3 regions of the Mesorhizobium loti R88b genome follow, and region 1 is predicted to be linked to each of the others. Evidence: riboswitches for the same ligand, from Rfam matches in the RefSeq annotation. Region 1 holds a riboswitch; each other region holds the start of a gene.
What was found. Region 1 has a riboswitch for thiamine pyrophosphate ahead of thiC (phosphomethylpyrimidine synthase ThiC). Riboswitches for the same ligand answer to the same signal wherever they lie in the genome.
Positions count from the first base shown of each region.

Region 1 (6,524 bases):
GCCGGTCGACCCTTGCGTTGTCGCCGAAACTCGGGACGTCATGTTCTGGGGCAAACCGGACAAGCCGAAGGTGTGTCGGGAATGCTGCTGCGCCACGGCAGTGATTTCTGCATCGTCTATACGCCTATATACGCAGTGCCGGCGTCAGCCCCCCAGCGGTCGAAGATACGCGACAAGTCGCGTGCAAAGTCATCTTGGGGACGCTGACAACAAGGTACGTGGGCTCAATCGCGTCCACCCCATTCACAAAACCGGCTCCGTGGAGTAGTGGGAACGCAGAGAAATCTCCGGTCGCAGCCTTACCCGGTCAAAACAAGGACTCAAACCATGAATGCCCTCGTCATCTGCTCCGGCGGATTGGACTCTGTTTCGCTCGCTCACAAGGTGGCGACCGAGCAGAAACTCATTGGCCTGCTTTCGTTCGATTACGGCCAGAGGCACAAAAAGGAACTCGGCTTTGCCGCTATCTGCGCCAAGCGGCTGGGTGTTCCGCACCAGATCGTCGATATCCGCGATGTTGGCCGGAACCTGAGCGGCTCGGCGCTGACTGATAATGTGGACGTGCCCGACGGGCACTATGCCGAAGACTCCATGAGGATCACGGTGGTGCCGAATAGGAACGCCATCATGCTGGCCATCGCCTTCGGGGTTGCCGCCGCGCAGAAGGCCGATGCGGTGGCCACTGCCGTCCACGGCGGAGATCATTTCATCTATCCCGATTGCCGGCCCGCTTTTATCGACGCCTTTCAGACGATGCAGAACCATGCGCTCGCAGGCTACGCCGATATCCGCCTGTACGCTCCGTATGTGAATATGTCGAAGGCCGACATCGTCAGCGAGGGGGCAAAGTACGCCACGCCGTTCGAGGCGACGTGGTCCTGCTACAAGGGCGGTGCACGTCATTGCGGTCGCTGCGGGACATGCGTCGAACGGCGCGAAGCATTCGATCTGGCCGGCATCACCGACCCGACAGATTATGGGGACGCAGACTTCTGGCTCCACGCTATCCAGACAAGGAGCGCGTAATGTTCCACATTACCAAAGAGTTCCACTTCTCGGCCTCGCATCAGCTCACCTCCTTGCCACCAGGTCATCAGTGCGCACGTCTGCACGGCCACAACTACATCGTCGTAGTGGAGCTTTCAGGTGGCGAACTGGACGAACACGGCTTTGTGCGCGACTACCAAGATCTGGCGGCGTTCAAGCACTACATCGATGGGACCTTCGACCATCGGCATCTTAACGACGTGCTTGGGCATGACCATGCCACAGCGGAATACCTGGCCAGGCACTTCTACGACTGGTGCAAGGTGCGGCTACCCGAAACCTCCGCCGTGCGGGTGAGCGAGACGCCGAAAACCTGGGCGGAATACCGACCATGACTTGCGCGTTGCATCCCGGAATCCGGGTGAGCGAGATTTTTGGGCCGACCATTCAGGGCGAAGGCGTGCTGATCGGCTTGCCGACGGTGTTCGTAAGAACCGGCGGGTGCGATTATCGCTGTTCCTGGTGCGACAGCCTGCATGCGGTGGACCGTCGCTTCCGCCATGATTGGGAGATGATGTCTCCCGACGCGGTTTGGCAAAAGGTCATTGCGCTTTCCGGCGGTCAGCCCGTGATGGTATCGCTGTCGGGCGGCAATCCGGCCATCCAGCCGCTTAGCCAGTTGATCGACCGCGGGCATGGTGAGGGCTACCGTTTTGCATTGGAAACCCAAGGCTCGGTGTCTAAGCAATGGTTCGCGGATCTCGACGTGCTGGTACTAAGCCCTAAGCCGCCCTCAAGCGAAATGACGACAGATTGGGCCGCGTTCGACGCCTGCTTAGAGGCGGCGCAGGATAAGCCGCAGATGGCGCTCAAGCTCGTTGTCTTCGACGATGATGACTATGCCTATGCCAAAGACGCCGCGGCGCGCTACCCGCAATTACCCGTCTATCTGCAGCCCGGCAATCACACGCCGCCGCGTCCCGGCGACGAAGACGCGTTCATCGACATGGCCGGTGTGATGAGGCGCATGGAATGGCTGGTTGAAAAGGTGACTCGTGACAGGTGGTTCGAGGCGCGTGTACTGCCGCAGCTTCATGTTCTGCTCTGGGGAAACAGACGGGGCGTCTAGCCGAAGGGGAAGGATTGCCGACGACGAGCAAGACAGACATCTATAGCAATCTCACCCAACTGGGCGGCAGCAGCGTCGTTCCGGAAAGCCCCGAAAATACCGTGCTGGAAAAGGCACCGAATCCGCATGAGGGCTCGCCTTATTGGGGGCGCTTCACCGCTGCTCTGGGGCGTCACTTGCTCTCGATACTAGCATGCTTTTCCGCTGGGTTTGTTTGGTCGTCGATCACCGCTGCGGGACGAATGCGCTTGACAAAATAGCGCCGGCCCATTCAATTCGACGCATTCACCAGGGGAGTCCCGGCAAGGGGCTGAGATACTGCTGGCTTTCGCGGCGCAGTGACCCGTTGAACCTGATCCAGTTCATACTGGCGTAGGGACGGTGCAAGCGCTTTGCGGGAGTTCACGCCCGAAGACCTGTTTTGAACAGGTCGACAAAAGCGTCTTTTCATCCTTCCGGCACAGAACTGGGTCTCCAATGCATGAGCAAAGGAGCCTCAAGATGAATGCCCTCACCCCAGCCGTGTCGACGGGACCGCTGCCCGCCTCACGGAAGATTCACAAGTCCGGCGTCCTCCATCCGCACATCAAGGTGCCGATGCGCGAAATCTCCGTCCATCCGACGGCCGGCGAACCGCCCGTCATCGTCTACGATCCGTCCGGCCCCTATACCGACCCGATTGTCGAAACCAGCATCGAAAATGGCCTTGCCCGGCTTCGTAACGAATGGATCACAGCGCGCGGCGATGTCGAGGCCTATGACGGCCGCCATGTCCGGCCGGAGGACAACGGATTTGCGACCGGCGAGCGCCTGACGCCGGAATTTCTCACTCGCAACCGGCCACTCAGGGCCAAGCAGGGCAAGGCGGTGACCCAGCTCGCCTATGCGCGCGCCGGCATCATCACGCCCGAGATGGAGTTCGTCGCCATCCGCGAAAACCTCGGCCGCGAGATGCTGCGTGGCAAGCTTGAGCGTGACGGCGAAGCCTTCGGCGCGGCGATCCCAGACTTCGTCACGCCGGAATTCGTGCGCGATGAGGTTGCGCGCGGGCGTGCGATCATTCCCGCCAACATCAATCATCCCGAAAGCGAGCCGATGATCATCGGCCGCAATTTCCTGGTGAAGATCAACGCCAATATAGGCAATTCCGCCGTCACCTCCTCGATGGCCGAAGAGGTCGAAAAGATGGTCTGGGCGATCCGCTGGGGCGCCGACACGGTGATGGACCTGTCGACCGGCCGCAACATCCACAACATCCGTGAATGGATCGTACGCAATGCGCCGGTGCCGATCGGCACGGTGCCGCTCTATCAGGCGCTCGAAAAGGTCAACGGCATTGCCGAGGACCTTACCTGGGAGGTCTACCGCGACACACTGATCGAGCAGGCCGAGCAGGGCGTCGACTATTTCACCATCCACGCCGGCATGCGGCTGCACTACATCCCGCTGACTGTCGACCGGGTCACGGGCATCGTCTCGCGCGGCGGTTCGATCATGGCCAAATGGTGCCTGCAGCATCACCGGGAAAGCTTTCTCTACGAGCACTTCGCGGAAATCTGCGACATCTGCCGCGCCTATGACGTGTCCTTCTCGCTTGGCGACGGTCTTCGTCCCGGCTCGATCGCCGACGCCAACGACGCGGCGCAATTCGCCGAGCTGGAAACGCTTGGCGAGCTGACGCAGATCGCCTGGGCCAAGGATTGCCAGGTGATGATCGAGGGGCCTGGCCACGTGCCGATGCACAAGATCAAGGAGAACATGGACAAGCAGCTCGCCGTTTGCGGCGAGGCGCCGTTCTACACGCTTGGACCGCTGACGACCGACATTGCGCCGGGCTATGACCACATCACCTCCGGCATTGGTGCTGCCATGATCGGGTGGTTCGGCACCGCCATGCTCTGCTACGTCACGCCGAAGGAACATCTCGGCCTTCCCGATCGCAACGACGTCAAGATTGGGGTGATCACCTACAAGATCGCCGCCCATGCCGCCGATCTGGCGAAGGGCCATCCGGCGGCGAAAGTCAGGGATGATGCCCTCTCCCGCGCGCGCTTCGAGTTCCGCTGGGAGGACCAGTTCAACCTGTCGCTCGATCCTGAAACCGCGCGGTCCTTCCACGACCAGACCTTGCCCAAGGAGGCGCACAAGGTGGCGCATTTCTGCTCGATGTGCGGGCCGAAATTCTGCTCGATGCGCATTTCCCACGACATCCGCGCCGAGGCACAGAAGGAAGGCATGGCGGCGATGGCGGCGAAATATCGCGCGGGTGGCGATCTCTATGTGCCGGCTGACAAGACCGGCGTAGCACTCATGACAGGGGCGCCGGAGCCGTCATGAGGGTGCTGGTCAAAGGGGCCGGCATCGCCGGCCTCACCGTCGCCTTCGAACTCGCCACGCGCGGCGCGGCGGTGACCGTTGCGGAGACAAGGCATGGCCTCGGCGGCAATGCGTCGTGGTTCGCCGGCGGCATGCTGGCGCCATGGTGCGAGCTCGAAAGCGCCGAGCAACCGGTGCTGGATCTCGGACGCGATGCCGCCGACTGGTGGGAGGCGGCAACGCCCGGGCAGGTGACGCGGGCCGGAACACTGGTCGTGGCCGCGCCGCGCGACGCGGGCGAACTCGACCGGTTCGCCAGCCGCACGTCGGGTCATCGGCGCGTCGATGAGGATGAAATCGCATTGCTGGAGCCCGACCTCGCCGGCCGCTTCCGCCGCGGACTGCTTTTCTCCGACGAAGCCCATCTCGACCCGCGCCAGGCGATGGCGTTACTTCATGACAGGCTGGCGGCGATGGGAGTCGAATTCCACTTCTGCGCCGATGCCCAGGCTGTTTCCGGGTTCGATCGCCAGATCGACTGCACGGGAATAGCGACGGGCGACGACCGGCTGCGTGGCGTTCGTGGCGAGATGCTGATCCTGCGAACGCCTGAAGTCTCGCTGTCACGCCCGGTCCGTCTGCTGCATCCACGCTTTCCGCTCTATGTGGTGCCGCGTGCCGACCACCATTTCATGGTCGGCGCGACGATGATCGAGAGCCAGTCCAGTGGACCGGTCAGGGCGCGTTCGATGATGGAGCTTCTAGGTGCCGCCTATGCCCTCCATCCGGCCTTTGGCGAGGCCGAGATCGTTGAAACCGGTGTCGGCGTTCGTCCGGCCTTTCCCGACAACCTGCCGCGTATCGAGGCACTCGGAAACACGGTCGCGATCAACGGGCTCTATCGCCATGGCTTTCTGCTCGCCCCAGCCATGGCGCGCCAGGCGGCCGAGCTTGTCTTCAGTCACGACAAACCCGCGGAGTTTGCACATGAATCTGATCGTCAACGGCGAACCGCTTGAGACCGCCGCCACATCGCTGGCGGCGCTGCTTGCCGCGCTCGACTATGAAGGCGATTGGCTAGCAACCGCCGTCAACAGCGACCTCGTACACAAAGCCAACCGCGCGGAGTTCCAGTTGAGCGACGGCGACCGGATCGAAATCCTCTCGCCCATGCAGGGAGGCTAGCATGTTCGAACTTTTCGGAACGTCGCTTCCCTCGCGGCTGCTTCTCGGCACGGCTCAGTATCCTTCACCGGCCATCCTTGCCGATGCGGTCAAGGCGTCGGGCACATCGGTGGTGACCGTCTCGTTGCGGCGTGAGATGGCAGGCGGGAGGGCCGGCGAAAAATTCTGGTCGTTGATCCGCGCGCTCGGCACGAGAATCCTTCCCAACACTGCCGGCTGCCACTCCGTCAAGGAAGCGGTCACGACCGCGAAGATGGCGCGCGAAGTGTTCGGCACGAGCTGGATCAAGCTCGAAGTGATCGGCAACCAGGACACGCTGCAACCGGACGTGTTCGGCCTGGTCGAAGCCGCGCGCATCCTGTGCGAGGACGGTTTTACGGTATTTCCCTATACCACCGACGACCTTGTTGTCGCCGAGCGGCTGCTGGAGGCGGGCTGCAAGGTCCTGATGCCGTGGTGCGCACCGATCGGTTCCGCCCTCGGGCCGGTCAACATCATGGCACTGCGTTCGATGCGCGGACACTTCCCGGATGTCCCGCTCATTGTGGATGCGGGGCTCGGACGGCCGTCGCACGCGGCAACCGTCATGGAACTCGGCTTTGACGCCGTGCTGCTGAACACGGCGGTCGCCAGGGCGGCTGATCCGGTCGGCATGGCGCGTGCGTTCGGCAAGGCTGTCGAAGCCGGCCGTGAAGCTTACAGCTCGGGAATGCTCGAACCGCGCGACGTCGCCGTGCCATCGACGCCGACAATTGGCAGAGCCGTTTTTTCATGAAACTCGATCCCTTCTACCTGATCGTCGACAGCGCTGCCTGGATCGAACGGCTGGTCCCACTCGGCGTCAAGCTGGTTCAGCTTCGCATCAAGACCATGGATGAGGCCGGGTTGCGCGCGGAGATCCGCAAGG
Region 1 covers NZ_CP033367.1:7,017,039-7,023,562, forward strand. The annotation lists gene queC (7-cyano-7-deazaguanine synthase QueC) at 328-1,026, shown strand; gene queD (6-carboxytetrahydropterin synthase QueD) at 1,026-1,382, shown strand; gene queE (7-carboxy-7-deazaguanine synthase QueE) at 1,379-2,116, shown strand; TPP riboswitch at 2,397-2,513, shown strand; gene thiC (phosphomethylpyrimidine synthase ThiC) at 2,618-4,453, shown strand; gene thiO (glycine oxidase ThiO) at 4,450-5,451, shown strand; gene thiS (sulfur carrier protein ThiS) at 5,420-5,617, shown strand; gene EB235_RS33845 (thiazole synthase) at 5,619-6,392, shown strand; gene EB235_RS33850 (thiamine phosphate synthase) at 6,389-6,524, shown strand, end outside.

Region 2 (6,524 bases), 1.7 Mb from region 1:
CCGTCTATGCCGGCCAGGAAGGAATCGCGGTCACGCGTGCCAAAGCCGGGCGCGCCGAACTGGCGGGCGTGGCGCTGCGCCAGATCGATACGCTGCGGCGTGTTGGGGTGCGTCGCCAGGAAGTCGAGGCTGGCGTCGGTGGCACCTGATATCGAGCGGAAATCGGTATAGGCCGACATCGACTGCAGGAAGCGGCCGGCGGCATAGGGATCGTAGCCGGCCTCACCGATCGACTTGATGCCGATGGCATCGGCCTCCAGCTCCTGGTTGCGCGAGAACTGCGCCAGCCTGAGCTTGCCGCGGATCAGAGCCGCCTTGGCGGTCGGGCTGTCGCCCAGCACGTCCGAGACCACCTTGGTCGCCAGGCCTTCCTCGGCTTCGAGCTGCTGCCGTTGCAAGCCGTGATTGGCGGTGACGTGGCCCATCTCATGCGCGATGACGGCGGCGAGTTCGGACGAATCATTGGCCAGCGCCAACAGGCCGCGCGTGATGTAGAGGTAGCCGCCCGGCAGCGCGAAGGCGTTGACGTTGGGCGAATTGAGGATGGTGATGCGATAGGTCTGGGTCGGGTTGGCCGACACCACGGTCAGATTGCCGACGACCTTGGCGACCATGCGCTCGAGCTTGGGATCGGAATACTCGCCGCCATAGGTCGCCAGGATGCGCGGGTGCTGCGCCTTGGCCATCTCGGCGAGCTTGCTGTTGGCGCCGACATTGTCGACCGTGATCGGCTTGTCGGATGGCTGAAAGCCGGATTCCTGCACATCCGGCGGCGTGAACATCTGGCAACTGGCCAGGGCCACAGCAAAGCCGGCCAGGGCGAGAAAGCGCGCCAGCGGGTTCATTCGTACTTTGTCAGCGCCGATCGCCAGAACGGCTTCCTTTCAGGTCCTGGCGCATGACGACGAAAATCCCTTGCGATCTTCGAAGAGTGTCACGCGCCACTTCAAACAGCTACAGCATCCGTCGCACGTCGCTTGGGGCGGACGGCGGATGCTGTAGGCAAATCACGGCCTGCGCAGGACCGGTATTGAGCGGACCTAGCCACACTACTCCAGTCATGGCAAGCAAGCGCCATATCGCCTCGAACCGGTTTGGGCGTAAATTATGTCCGCTTCCGGGCAATATCTCGTGATCCAGCCGTGTGGATGTTTGTGCCAACATAGCGCCGGAACGCCTCCGGACCAGCCCCGTAAAAAAAATCGTCCGCAGTGCCTTTGGCCGCGACGCTACCATTGTCCAGAAACACCACATTCTGGCCGATGCGGCGGGCATCCTCCGGCTGGTGCGTCACGAACAGCACCGTCATGCCGCGTTCTGCATGCAAGCCGGCAACCAGGTCGAGCATATCGTCGCGCAAGGCGGGTCCGAGCGACGCAAAGGGTTCGTCGAGCAACAGCACCGGCCGATCGCGCACCAGCACACGTGCGAGCGCCACACGCTGCCGTTCGCCGCCGGAGAGTTCGCGCGGCAGGCGTTTTTCCTTGCCGGCAAGGCCGGTGCGCGCCAGCGCCCCGGTGATATCAGCGCGGTCGGCCTCGGTCAGCCGCAGCGATGGCGAGCGGCCGAGCCCGACATTCTGCTCGACGGAAAGATGGGCGAAAAGGTTGTTTTCCTGGAACACCATCGACACCGGGCGCACGGCCGGCGGCGCGGCGACGACATTGGCCCCGCCGATCAGCACACGGCCGGACTGAGGTGTCTCGAAGCCGGCGACCAGATTGAGCAGCGTCGACTTCCCCGAGCCGCTCGGCCCCATGACGGCGGTGATTTCCGCCGCGGCGAAGGCGACATCGAAGGTGAGCGGCGCCTCGCCATAGCTGAACGAGACCTTGTCCAGCCGCACCGGAACACCCTTCCTGTCCTTCGTCCCGTCAGACATTGCAGACCTTTTCCCTTCCTAGCCAGTCCGCTGCCAGCACCAGTGCAAGGCAGACCAGGCCAAGCAACAGCGCCAGGCCAGCGGCGTCCTCGGTGCGGTAGCTGCCCATGCGCGAAAGCAGAAGGTAGGGCAAGGTCTGCACGGAATCACTGCCGAACAGCGCGATGACGCCGAGGTCGCCCAGTGACAGCGCCATGGCGAAGGCGAAAGCGGTGGCGAGCGGCCGCCGCAAGGATGGCCAATCGACCAGCCGCAACCTTGCCCAGCCGGAAATGCCGAGCTGCGCACAAAGCCGCTCGTGACGCTCGCTCGCCGCATCATAGGCGGGACGGACGGCGCGCAGCGCGAATGGCATCGCCATCACCGCATTGACGGTGACGACCATGACCGGGGCGATGGCAAAGACATCACCGGCATGGCGGAGCAACAGGAACCAGCCGGCGCCGATGACGATCGGCGGCACGACCAAGACAAAACCTGCGCCGGTATCGGTTGCGTGTTCGAGCAGTGTCTTTGGGCCGGCGCGGCGGCCCAGCGCCAGTGCCCGGCGGGCTATGGTGAGAGCCAGCGACAGCATCACCGAAAGCAGCGCCGACAGGAAGGCGAGTACAGCGCTGGTCAGCGTCGCCTGCCGGACAGTGGCCTCACCGGCCAACCGGCCGAGATCGGCGCCCAAACCGGCGATCACCGTGGCCACCATCGGTCCGACAACGAACAGCAACGCCAGCACGATGAGCGCGGCGTTGAGCGACACCTCGGCTCTGTTGACTGAGAGATAGCGGCGCGGCGCGACCGGCAGGCTGGCATCGCCAATGACATTGGCGCCAAGCCGGGTCAGCGCCAGCACCACGATGAAGGTCAAGGCGATCTGCAGCAATGTCAACGTCACCGCCCGCGCGGGATCGAAGTCGAAGCGCAGCGCCTGGTAGATACCAACCTCCAGCGTCGTCGCGGCCGGTCCGCCACCGAGCGTCAGAACGATGGTGAAGGAGGTGATGCAAAGCATGAAGACCAGCCCGGCAACCCCGGGCAAGGCTGCGCGCAGCGTCGGCCATTCGATCAGCCGGAACGCCGGCCTTGCGCCCATGCCAAGCTGGCTCGCCAACCGCCATTGGTCGGCCTGTATGGTCTGCAGTGCCTCGAGGAACAGCCGTGTTGCCAGTGGCAAATTGAAGAAGACATGGGCGACAAGAATGCCGGACAGACCGTAAATGCCTGGCCAGCCCTGGCCGCCGATGGCACTGAACAGGCCGGCGAAATAGCCGGCGCGGCCGTAGAGCGCCAGGATGCCGAGCGCCGCGACGATCGCCGGCAGCGCCAGCGGCACGGCGAAAAGCTGCAGGATGAAGGCGCGGCCGAAAAAGCGCGGATGCCGCGACAGGGCACGCGCCACGAACAGCGCCGGGATGACTGAAAGGAGGGTCGAGAGCGCGGCTTGCCAGAGCGTGAAGCGGACAACGCGCAGGAGGTAGAAATCCAAGGCGGCCCAGGCGCCCGAAAGGTCATGGGCGCCTTCGACAAGCAACCCGGCAAACGCGCCGCCGATCAGCAATGTGATAGCGGCGAGCGCGATGATGCCGGCGGTGATGCGAGGATCTGTGGGATTCGCCGGCGCCATTGCGTCGTTACTTGCTCATCACCGCCAGCCATTCATCCACCCAGGCCTTGCGGTTGGCGGCAACCTCTTCGGGGCTGAACAGCAAGGTCTTGGTTGGCTTGACCAGTTTGTCGAAGGCCGGGTTGAGCGGCTTGTCGGTCTTGCCGGCCGGGAACATCCAGTTGGTCTCGGGGATCGCGTCCTGAAACTTCGGTCCGGTCATGAAAGCGATGAACTTTTCCGCCAGCGGGTTCTTCGCTCCAGTCGTGGTGATACCGGCGACTTCGATCTGCAGATACTCGCCTTCCTCGAAGGACGCCGCCTGGTAGCGTTGCGTGTTCTCGGCGACCATGTGGTAGGCGGGCGAGGTGGTGTAGGACAGCACCATCGGCGCCTCGCCCTTGGTGAACAGGCCATAGGCCTCGCTCCAGCCCGGCGTTACGGTCAGCACTTTCGTCTTGAGCTTGGCCCAGGCCTCCGGCGCCTTGTCGCCATAGACCGACTTGACCCACAAGAGCAGGCCGAGACCGGGTGTCGAAGTGCGCGGATCCTGGATGACGATCTTGTCGTCGGCGCTGCCTTCGACCAATTCCTTCAGGCTTTTTGGCGGCGTCTTCAGCTTTTCGGTGTCATAGACGACGGCAAAGTAGCCGTAATCAAAGGGAACAAAAGTATCGTCGCTCCAGCCGCCCGGCACGTTGACATCGCTCACCGCGCCATGCGGGGCAAACAGGCCTGACGCCTTGGCATCGGCGGTGAGATTGGTGTCGAGGCCGAGCACGATATCGGCCTTCGTCGATGCCCCTTCCAGCTTGACGCGGTTAAGCAGTGCCACGCCATCGGCGACCGAGACGAACTCGACATCGCAGCCGCATTCGGCCTCGAATTCCTTCTTCACCACGGGGCCGGGACCCCAGTCGGCGGTGAAGCTCTCATAGGTGTAGACGGTGAGCTTGTCCTTGGCCAAGGCCGGCCCGGACAGCACCACGATCATGGCTGAGGCAAGAGAGTATAAAAGCGTGCGCATCGGCGCCTCCTTCGTTCGAATTGAAAGGAATTGAGGCGTCGGACTGTCCGAAACGTCTAATCCCTCCGCCGGTACAAACCGGATCAGGTTCAGCGGGTTGGCGATACTGCCTCTCAGCCGGTCCGCGAAGATCGCAGCCGGCACCCCGTTAGAGCGTTTCGACACATAGGCCCGGCCGACGAACCACGCAAGTGGCAGTTTGCCGGCCTTCCGTTTCGGCTGCCGGGCTGGTAAGGGCCACGGGATATGAGCACATTCACCATCCTGCTTGGCGGCGATCTCATCCGCACGCCCCGGCTCGACCGCCAGGTCGAGAGCACGCGCGTCATCGCCGCCGATGCCGGCATTGGCCATGCGCGGCTGCTCGGCCTTGTGCCGGAACTGTGGGTGGGTGATTTCGATTCAGTGCCGGCCAATCTGCCGGACGCTCTCGCCGCCGTGCCCCGCCAGACCTTTCCGGCGGAGAAGGACAAGACCGATGGCGAACTGGCGATCGCCGCGGCACTTGAACGCGGCGCCACCCGACTGGTGCTGGCGGGCGCGTTCGGCGGCAAGCGTGCCGATCACGCCTTCCTGCATCTGGCGCTCGCCCTGCGGCTGGGCGAGGCCGGAACGGACGTGCTGCTGACCAGCGGCGCCCAGGAAGCTGTACCCCTGCTGGTGGGAAAGGCCCGCTTCGACTATGCCGACGGCACGTTGTTTTCGATCCTCGGCTTTTCCGAACTTGCCGGCCTGACCGTTACAGGCGCCAAATGGCCGCTGAGCAAGGTCGAGGTTGCCTTCGGCTCGTCACTGACCATCTCCAACGAGGTCAAGTTCGACAAGACTGGGGGTCGCCTCGAAATCGCGCTCGGTCACGGTCGCGCCCTGCTACTCGCTCATCCCTTTCCCTTGCCCGAAAGCTGACATGGCCCCGCCCCTTCTCAATCTCGACGGGATAAAGTTGACCTTCGGCGGCACACCACTGCTCGATGGTGCTGCCTTGTCGGCTTCAGCCGGCGACAAGATCGCACTGGTCGGCCGCAACGGCTCTGGCAAGTCGACCCTGCTCAAGATCGCCGCCGGTATGATTGAGCCGCAGGACGGCGAAGTGTTTCGCCAGCCCTCGGCGACCGTCCGCTATCTGCCGCAGATGCCCGACATGGAAGGTTTCGCCACCGTGCGCGCCTATGTCGAGGCCGGGCTCGGGCCCGCCGACGATCCCTACCGCGCCAGCTATCTGATGGAGCATCTCGGCCTGTCGGGCGAGGAGCGGCCGAACGATCTGTCGGGCGGTGAGGCCAGGCGCGCCGCCCTTGCCCGTGTCATGGCGCCGGAGCCTGACATTCTGCTGCTTGATGAGCCGACTAATCATCTTGATTTGTCCGTCATCGAATGGCTTGAAGAAGAGCTCATCCGCACCTCTTCGGCACTGATCGTCATCTCGCACGACCGCCGCTTCCTCGAGCGCGTGTCGCGCGCCACTGTCTGGCTCGACCGTGGCCAGACCCGCCGGCTGGACAAGGGCTTTGGCCATTTCGAGGAGTGGCGCGATCAGGTGCTGGAAGAGGAAGAGCGCGAGCAGCACAAGCTCGGCCGCCAGATCGTGCGTGAAGAGCACTGGCTGCGCTATGGCGTGACGGCGCGGCGCAAGCGCAACATGCGCCGGCTGGGCGAGTTGCAGACCATGCGCAAGAATTTTCGCGGCCATCGCGGCGCCGAGGGTTCTGCGACCATGGTGGCCAGCGATGCTGCCGAATCCGGCAAGCTGGTGATCGAGGCGAGAAACATCGAGAAGAGCTTTGGCGATCTCACCGTGGTCAAGGGCTTCTCGACCCGCATCCAGCGCGGCGACCGTGTTGGCCTCGTCGGCCCCAACGGCGCCGGCAAGACGACGCTTTTGAAGATGCTGACCGGTGAGTTGGCGCCGGACGCGGGCTCGGTGCGGCTCGGCACCAATCTGGAGATCGCCACGCTCGACCAGAAGCGCGAGGCCGTCGACCCGCAGGAGACGCTGGCGCAATACCTCACCGATGGGC
Region 2 covers NZ_CP033367.1:1,536,724-1,543,247, reverse strand. The annotation lists gene EB235_RS07490 (M48 family metalloprotease) at 1-845, opposite strand, end outside; gene thiQ (thiamine ABC transporter ATP-binding protein) at 1,106-1,882, opposite strand; gene thiP (thiamine/thiamine pyrophosphate ABC transporter permease) at 1,875-3,500, opposite strand; gene thiB (thiamine ABC transporter substrate binding subunit) at 3,508-4,506, opposite strand; TPP riboswitch at 4,550-4,664, opposite strand; gene EB235_RS07470 (thiamine diphosphokinase) at 4,753-5,412, shown strand; gene EB235_RS07465 (ABC-F family ATP-binding cassette domain-containing protein) at 5,414-6,524, shown strand, end outside.
Region 2: linked by a shared signal. The riboswitch ahead of thiB (thiamine ABC transporter substrate binding subunit) and the one ahead of thiC (phosphomethylpyrimidine synthase ThiC) in region 1 are both predicted to bind thiamine pyrophosphate.

Region 3 (6,524 bases), 3.6 Mb from region 1:
CGCCACCGCTGCCACCGACGGAAGCGCCGGCACCGGCACTGATGCCGCCGCTGCCGCCAATCGAGGCACCGACGCCGGCATTGACGCCACCGCTGCCGCCAATCGAGGCACCGACCCCAACACCGAGCCCTGCAGCTTGCGCCGGCAAGGACAGAACGACGACTATTGCACTACCTGCCAACACACTGGCGACTGTTCTGATGGTAAAAGCCATAACACTCTCCTGTTGTCGTTGCGCTAAGGCAGTCGGCACACGGCCGATTGCAAACTCAACTACGCAACAGAAGAGATTCAGTTTCAAATTGTCCAATACGGGATAATTTAATGGTATTAATTGTTGAAATTAACAAATGACAATAATAATAGACGTATAATTTAATTGTAAAAAATATTATTCGGAGAATACCAAAATAATCGATATATTATACCTATCGATAAGAAAAACGTTTTTTTGACTCTCTTGCGCCTTTGAGCACGCCAGTCTGCGGCTGTGGCGCTTTGTCGTGAGCTCTGGATAGCGCTGAAGCCGCTCAGCGGTGGCCTGGAGATGTCCCCATGGGCGCTATGTGATCGCTCTCGTCAGACCAGGTCGATATCATGCATGCCGCTGGCAATCGGCAATCCGCACACCGCTTGGATGGGAAAACTGCCCAAACCAGTCGAAGCCACGGAACGGCCCCCCTGTTTTTGCCGGCCGTGCCGTTCTTAGAAAACCCGGTACAACAGCCTGTAGGGCACGCGCTTCATATAGTCGCGATATTCGGGCAGCGAGGACAGCAACGCCTCCTCGCGCATGATACGATACAGCTGCATGTAGGTGATGACGGCATAGACCGCGAAATTGTGGAAGGAAAAGGCCGACAGCAGGAAGAGAACGTGTCCGGCAAGATAGCCGGCATAGATCGGGTGCCGCACAATCCGGTATGCGCCGCCGGTCATCACACCACGATTGGCAGGCAGGATAGCAAAGGAGCGGCCCAGAGAAGCCTTGCCCCAGATGACGAACAACAGCGCCAGGATCTGCAGCGGCGCGGCAATATCGACGGGAACAAACGCTGTGCCGGGTTCCAGGCTGATCAGCACAACCCCGAAACTGGCGGTGATGGAGACGATGACCGTGAGCGGATTCCAGTCACGCGTGACCGGGCGCCGCGACAACAGCAGCCAGGTGAAGGTAAGAATCTCGGACATCGCCGCCAGCGCTGCATTGAGCCGCGTGGGATCCTCTAACAGCTGGTGTACGCCGCGATAGACAAACAGCCCCGCGCACACCAGGGCACAGGCGCGAAAGAAACCTTCGCGAAGATCGACCAGGATCTCGCGCTTGCGCGCTTCGGATATCGCGACCTGATCGGAGCGCGACAGCGTTTCACTTTTTGGCATGAGCAAGGCAAACACCCCGGTGGTCCTCAGGGGAGGACCATTGCATGCAAGCATTGCCGGGCGGTTAACCGGCAAGATCGGAATGATGCCAATCGGAATCTGCGTCGGGTATGCGATCATGCTCGGACATTGTCGGGCGCGGGCCTGCAAGACAGCAAGCCGGACCGGGGAAACCAAGGTCAAACACAAATGGGCAGCGGCTAACACAAGAACGCCGCGGCCCTGGGCGCGAGCGACCTCGCAGCTTGCCTGGACGTCGAAGCACCATGCCTAGCCTAGAGTTGAATTGCTGAAATACTTCGCGAAATCCGGGCGTTGCGTCAGCACTTTGCCGTCAGCATCGCGCAAAATGCCGGCGCTGAAGAGGTAGTCGCCGATCGCGTCCATCTTGGCCGGATCCAATGTGCCGATGGCGCCGTTTTCGCCGCGCAGATAGTGCCCGTCGATCAGCGCCCTCAGCGACGCCTCGATCAACGTCGGATTGGTCAGGACATCCTTGTTGGCGGCGATCAGCAGCGCCGCGGCTTCCCCGGGATGATCGACGCTGAACTGATAGCCGCGGCGCGTTGCCTGGACGAAGGCCGCCGCCAGTTCCGGGTTTGCCTGGAGATACGCTTCGCTCGACGAGATCAGTGTCGTGTGCTCGTCGGGCACGCCATAGTCGGCATAGACGAAGCTGCGCTGCTTGATGCCTTTGAGTTCGGCCTCCACACCCTCCCAGGTCGAGACCTCGAGCGTGAAGTCGACCGAGCCATTGGCCAGCGCCTCGTAGGCGGAGGTGCCGAGCGTCACGGTCTCGAAATTGCCCTTGCCACCGTCGTGACGGATGATGGTCGAGATCAGCGCGTTTTCCCAGGCACTGCCGAAACCGCCATAGGTCAGGCCGTCAAGATCCCTGGGGCTTTTGATTTCGCTGCGCGCGGCATTGAACACCACCCTGCCGGTTTCGGACTGCACCACCGCATAGACGCCCTTCAAATCGGCCCCGGCGGTCTTCTGGGTGAACAGGCTGATGGTGCCATTGATGCCGAAATCGGCAACGCGGTTGGCGACCAGCGTGCCGGCACCGGTATCGCTGTAGGGCAGGATATCCACATCGAGGCCGGCCTCGCCATAGAACCCTTTGTCACGGGCGACGAACAGCCCGATGTGGTTGGTGTTGACAGTCCAGTCGAGAGCGACGGTGACTTTTTGCGTTGCCGCCAAGGAGCGGCTTGATCCGGTAACCAGCGGAAGGCCGCTGGCAAGGGTAAGCAGCAAGGCCTGCCGGCGCGTCAGGTCAGTCATGGTCATGTCCTTTGGATGGTTGAGGGTTGAGCAAAATGTCGAGGATTTCGGCCTCGAGCGTGGCGGCGCCCGTCGGATCGCGCGGGCGCGGCAGCGGCACCGGGATTTCACGCAGTACACGGGCCGGGCGTGCCGACAGCACATAGATGCGGTCCGACAGGAACACCGCCTCGCGCACATCATGGGTGATCAGCAGTGCCGTCCAGCGATGCTCCCGCCACATCTGTTCGAGCCAGCGCTGCATGGCGGTGCGGGTCAGTGCGTCGAGCGCACCGAACGGCTCATCGAGCAAAAGCATGTCGCGCTCCTGCACAACGGTGCGCAAAAGCGCCGCGCGCTGGCGCATGCCGCCCGAAAGCTGCGCCGGGAAATGCCGCTCGAAGCCGGCAAGCCCGAACTCGGCAAACAGCGGCGCGACGCGTGCCCGAGCCGCCCTGCGCCTGACGCCTTGCACCTCGAGCCCGAGCGTCGCGTTGTCGAGGATGCGCCGCCACGGCATCAGCGCATCGCGCTGCGGCATGAAGGCGAAATGCCTGCCATGGTCGTCGAGCGGCGCACCGTCGAAGAGCATCTCGCCCCCGCCGTGCTCCGCACCCGTCAGAAGCTGGAACAGCGTCGACTTGCCGGCGCCCGAAGGCCCAAGGATCGAGACGAACTCGCCGGCACCGACTTTGAGCGAAATGTCGGCGAGCACATCGAGCCCGCCAAACGCCTTGCGCACATGCCGCAATTCGAGCCGGCTCATCGCCGCGGCCCCTTTCGCGTAGGCTGCCGGCCGGCCCGCTCCCAGGGCATGGCGAGGCGCTGCAAAAACGCGGTCAGCCCGAACAGGGTGAGCGTGAGCGCGGCACTGACACCGACGGCGGCCAGCACCAGATCGGGGCGGAAATTGTTCTTGGCGTTGAGCATGTAGATGCCGAGCCCTTTGGCCGCGCCCGCATATTCGGCGAAGATCGCGCCGACCACGGCATAGGTGATGGAGATCCGCAGGCCGGCGAAGAAATAGGGCAGCGCCGAAGGCAGCCGCGCCAGCATGAAGACGCGCCAACGCCCTGCCCCCATGGCGCGCAGCATCTGGCCGATCTCGGCCTCCGTCGCATCGTAACCCTGCACCAGAGCTACCAGCATCGGAAAGAAGGTAACCAGCGCCACCAGCAGTATCTTCGGCATCAGCCCGAAGCCGAACCACAGCACCACCAGTGGCGCGATCGCCACCAGCGGCAAGGTCTGGCTGACGATGAAGACCGGAAACAGCGCGCGCCGCAACGGCCGGAAAAAATCGACCAGCATCGATAGAACGAAGGCGGCGCTCAACGAACAGGCAAAGCCGATCAGCGTGGCGCCGATGGTGGGAATGGCGTTGTCAATCAGCGCCTCACGATTGAGCATCGCCTGTTGGAAGACGCGTGACGGCGCCGGCAGGATCGTCGGCTTGATGCCGGAATAGGTCGCGTAGAGTTCCCACGCCACAAGGAGCAATCCAACCGAGAGGACAGCGGGTATTGCCTTGGCAAGGGAACCCGCGAGCGGGCGCAACGCGACTGATGATGAGACCACGGGGATAACCTTTGACGGGTCGCGCGCAAGCGCGGCCGGCTAGACAGCCGACGGGCTATTGGCCGAGACCGTGACGTCGAGGGTTACGTGGCCGGCCCCCGGCCCGAAGCGGCAGAAGGCCTCATTCAGCGCCGAAAAGATCGCGCCCGTATCGCCGCGCAGTTTGGTGCAAAAATTCTTGGAGCGATCGTAGACGCCGGACTGCTTCAGGAAATCGATGCAGCCATAGATCTCGTCCATGTGGTCGCCGGTGCCCATCACATAAAGCGAGAACTGCGCCGCGGCCGGCTGGCCGGTGGCAGCAGCATTGCGCACGGCGGTGATGGCGGCTTCCTTGCGCGGGCCAAGCGGCCCGACAGGCCCGCCAAGCGTATCGGTGCGGCAGATCGGATCGTCCGGCTCGCCCGGGCAGCCGCGCGAAATGGTTGCCGACAGCACGCAATGCTTGCCGCTGCGCGCCGCCGCCACGAACAGGTCGCGCAAAGCCGGGAACAACACTTCGGGCGGGCCGACCAGCAAGGTCGAGATGTCGTCGGTCTCGATCCTGAGCCTGTCCCGCCAGGGATCGAGCGCACCGAGCGCGCCAAGGATGACGCCGACGAAATCGTCGGCCATGGGATATAGGGAAATCTGTGCGCCTGAAAACATCGCCCGCCTCGCTCCGCTGGTATTACCCAGATCAGCTTCTAGGGTCTGTGGGCTTGCCGCCCCCGTCTCAGCCCCGACCGTACGGAGCACCCCTGTGGATGGGCGCGTTAAAGCACCATTCGGTCGATCGGGAAAGCATTTTTTTCAAGCCTCTATGCCAAAAGCATTGCGCCAGGTCTGACGTTGGACGCGAACCGGGCACCGCCTCAGGACGTCGAATTTTATCGGGAACCTTCATCGACCCGAGAGGTTGTCTCACCAGTCGCGAAGCGACGAATTCACAGAAATGGAGACAGACCATGTTCATGAAAATCCTCGCAGCTTCGGCTTTCACCGTTGCTCTTGCCACGTCCGCCATGGCGCAAAGCACAGGCGCGAACGGCACTGATGGAAGCAGCGGCGGGAGCGGCAAGTCCGTGACGGTAGACCCGGCCACCCCTGCTTCGCCCAACACAGTCGACCCCAACAACGTTGACTCGTCGGCGACCAACAGCACGAACACTGCGCCTGGTGACATGAATTCCAATGCGGACAAGAATTGTCCGACCAACCCGCAGGGCGCGCAGTCCGATGCCAACGGCAATGCGACGGCGCCAACCGTGAATGACAACAACTGCGGCAAGTAAGCTTGGTGCCAAGCGCAAAAAAGCCGCGGAGCATTTGCTCCGCGGCTTTTTGTTAACAGGACAGCTGTGCCAGGTCACAGCCCTGCGATCAGTTTAGATGTTACGACACCGCCTTCTCGCGAACCGGCAACTTCCAGCCCGGCCTGACGAAATGGCAGGTGTAGCCGTTGGGATATTTCTCCAGATAGTCCTGGTGCTCTGGCTCGGCCTCCCAGAAGGGGCCGGCCGCCGCGACTTCGGTGACGACCTTGCCGGGCCATAGGCCGGAGGCATCGACATCGGCGATGGTGTCTTCGGCAACGCGCTTTTGCTCGTCGCTGGTGTAGTAGATTGCCGAGCGGTAGCTCATCCCGACATCGTTGCCCTGGCGGTTGCGCGTCGTCGGATCGTGGATCTGGAAAAAGCGCTCCAGCAGCGTGCGAAAGCTGATCACCGCCGGATCGAAATTGATCTCGATGGCTTCGGCATGACTGCCGTGGTTGCGGTAGGTGGCGTTGGGCACATCACCCCCGCTATAGCCGACGCGGGTGGAGATGACGCCGGGATAGCGCCGTATCAGATCCTGCATGCCCCAGAAACAGCCACCGGCAAGCACTGCGCGTTCGGTCGAAGTCGCCATGTCACGTCTCCTCACAAAGCAATTCCAGCTGTGTATCGGTTTCCCGTCCGGAATTCGCAAACAAAATTGGATCTTTCCATAAATGGGCATTGTCGCCTGTTTCGTCCAGTCGCCCCGAAACGCGGCGGCCCGGCGATCATGCGGGAAGGAACGATCATGACGCGAGACGGGATTGAACCGTGCGCTGACTTCAGCTGCCCGGATCCCGGGTCCCGCTGTCTATCGCAGCCGGCAGGTTGCGCACACCAGGTGGAATGGCGGCAAAACTGATTGGCACAGGCGGCGCTTCGCGCGACCAGTTGAAAAGAACGGTCTTGACCGGAACGTTGCCCAGCCATGCCCGCAGCCGCGGCGGCACGCCGCGCCCCGACCAGACCATAAGCATGCCGTGATCAAGCAGCCGC
Region 3 covers NZ_CP033367.1:3,452,112-3,458,635, reverse strand. The annotation lists gene EB235_RS16960 (hypothetical protein) at 1-214, opposite strand, end outside; gene EB235_RS16955 (methyltransferase family protein) at 706-1,533, opposite strand; gene EB235_RS16950 (ABC transporter substrate-binding protein) at 1,654-2,670, opposite strand; gene EB235_RS16945 (ABC transporter ATP-binding protein) at 2,663-3,415, opposite strand; gene EB235_RS16940 (ABC transporter permease) at 3,412-4,227, opposite strand; gene EB235_RS16935 (YkoF family thiamine/hydroxymethylpyrimidine-binding protein) at 4,267-4,875, opposite strand; TPP riboswitch at 4,866-4,979, opposite strand; gene EB235_RS16930 (hypothetical protein) at 5,175-5,501, shown strand; gene msrA (peptide-methionine (S)-S-oxide reductase MsrA) at 5,602-6,120, opposite strand; gene EB235_RS16920 (glycosyltransferase family 39 protein) at 6,311-6,524, opposite strand, start outside.
Region 3: linked by a shared signal. The riboswitch ahead of EB235_RS16935 (YkoF family thiamine/hydroxymethylpyrimidine-binding protein) and the one ahead of thiC (phosphomethylpyrimidine synthase ThiC) in region 1 are both predicted to bind thiamine pyrophosphate.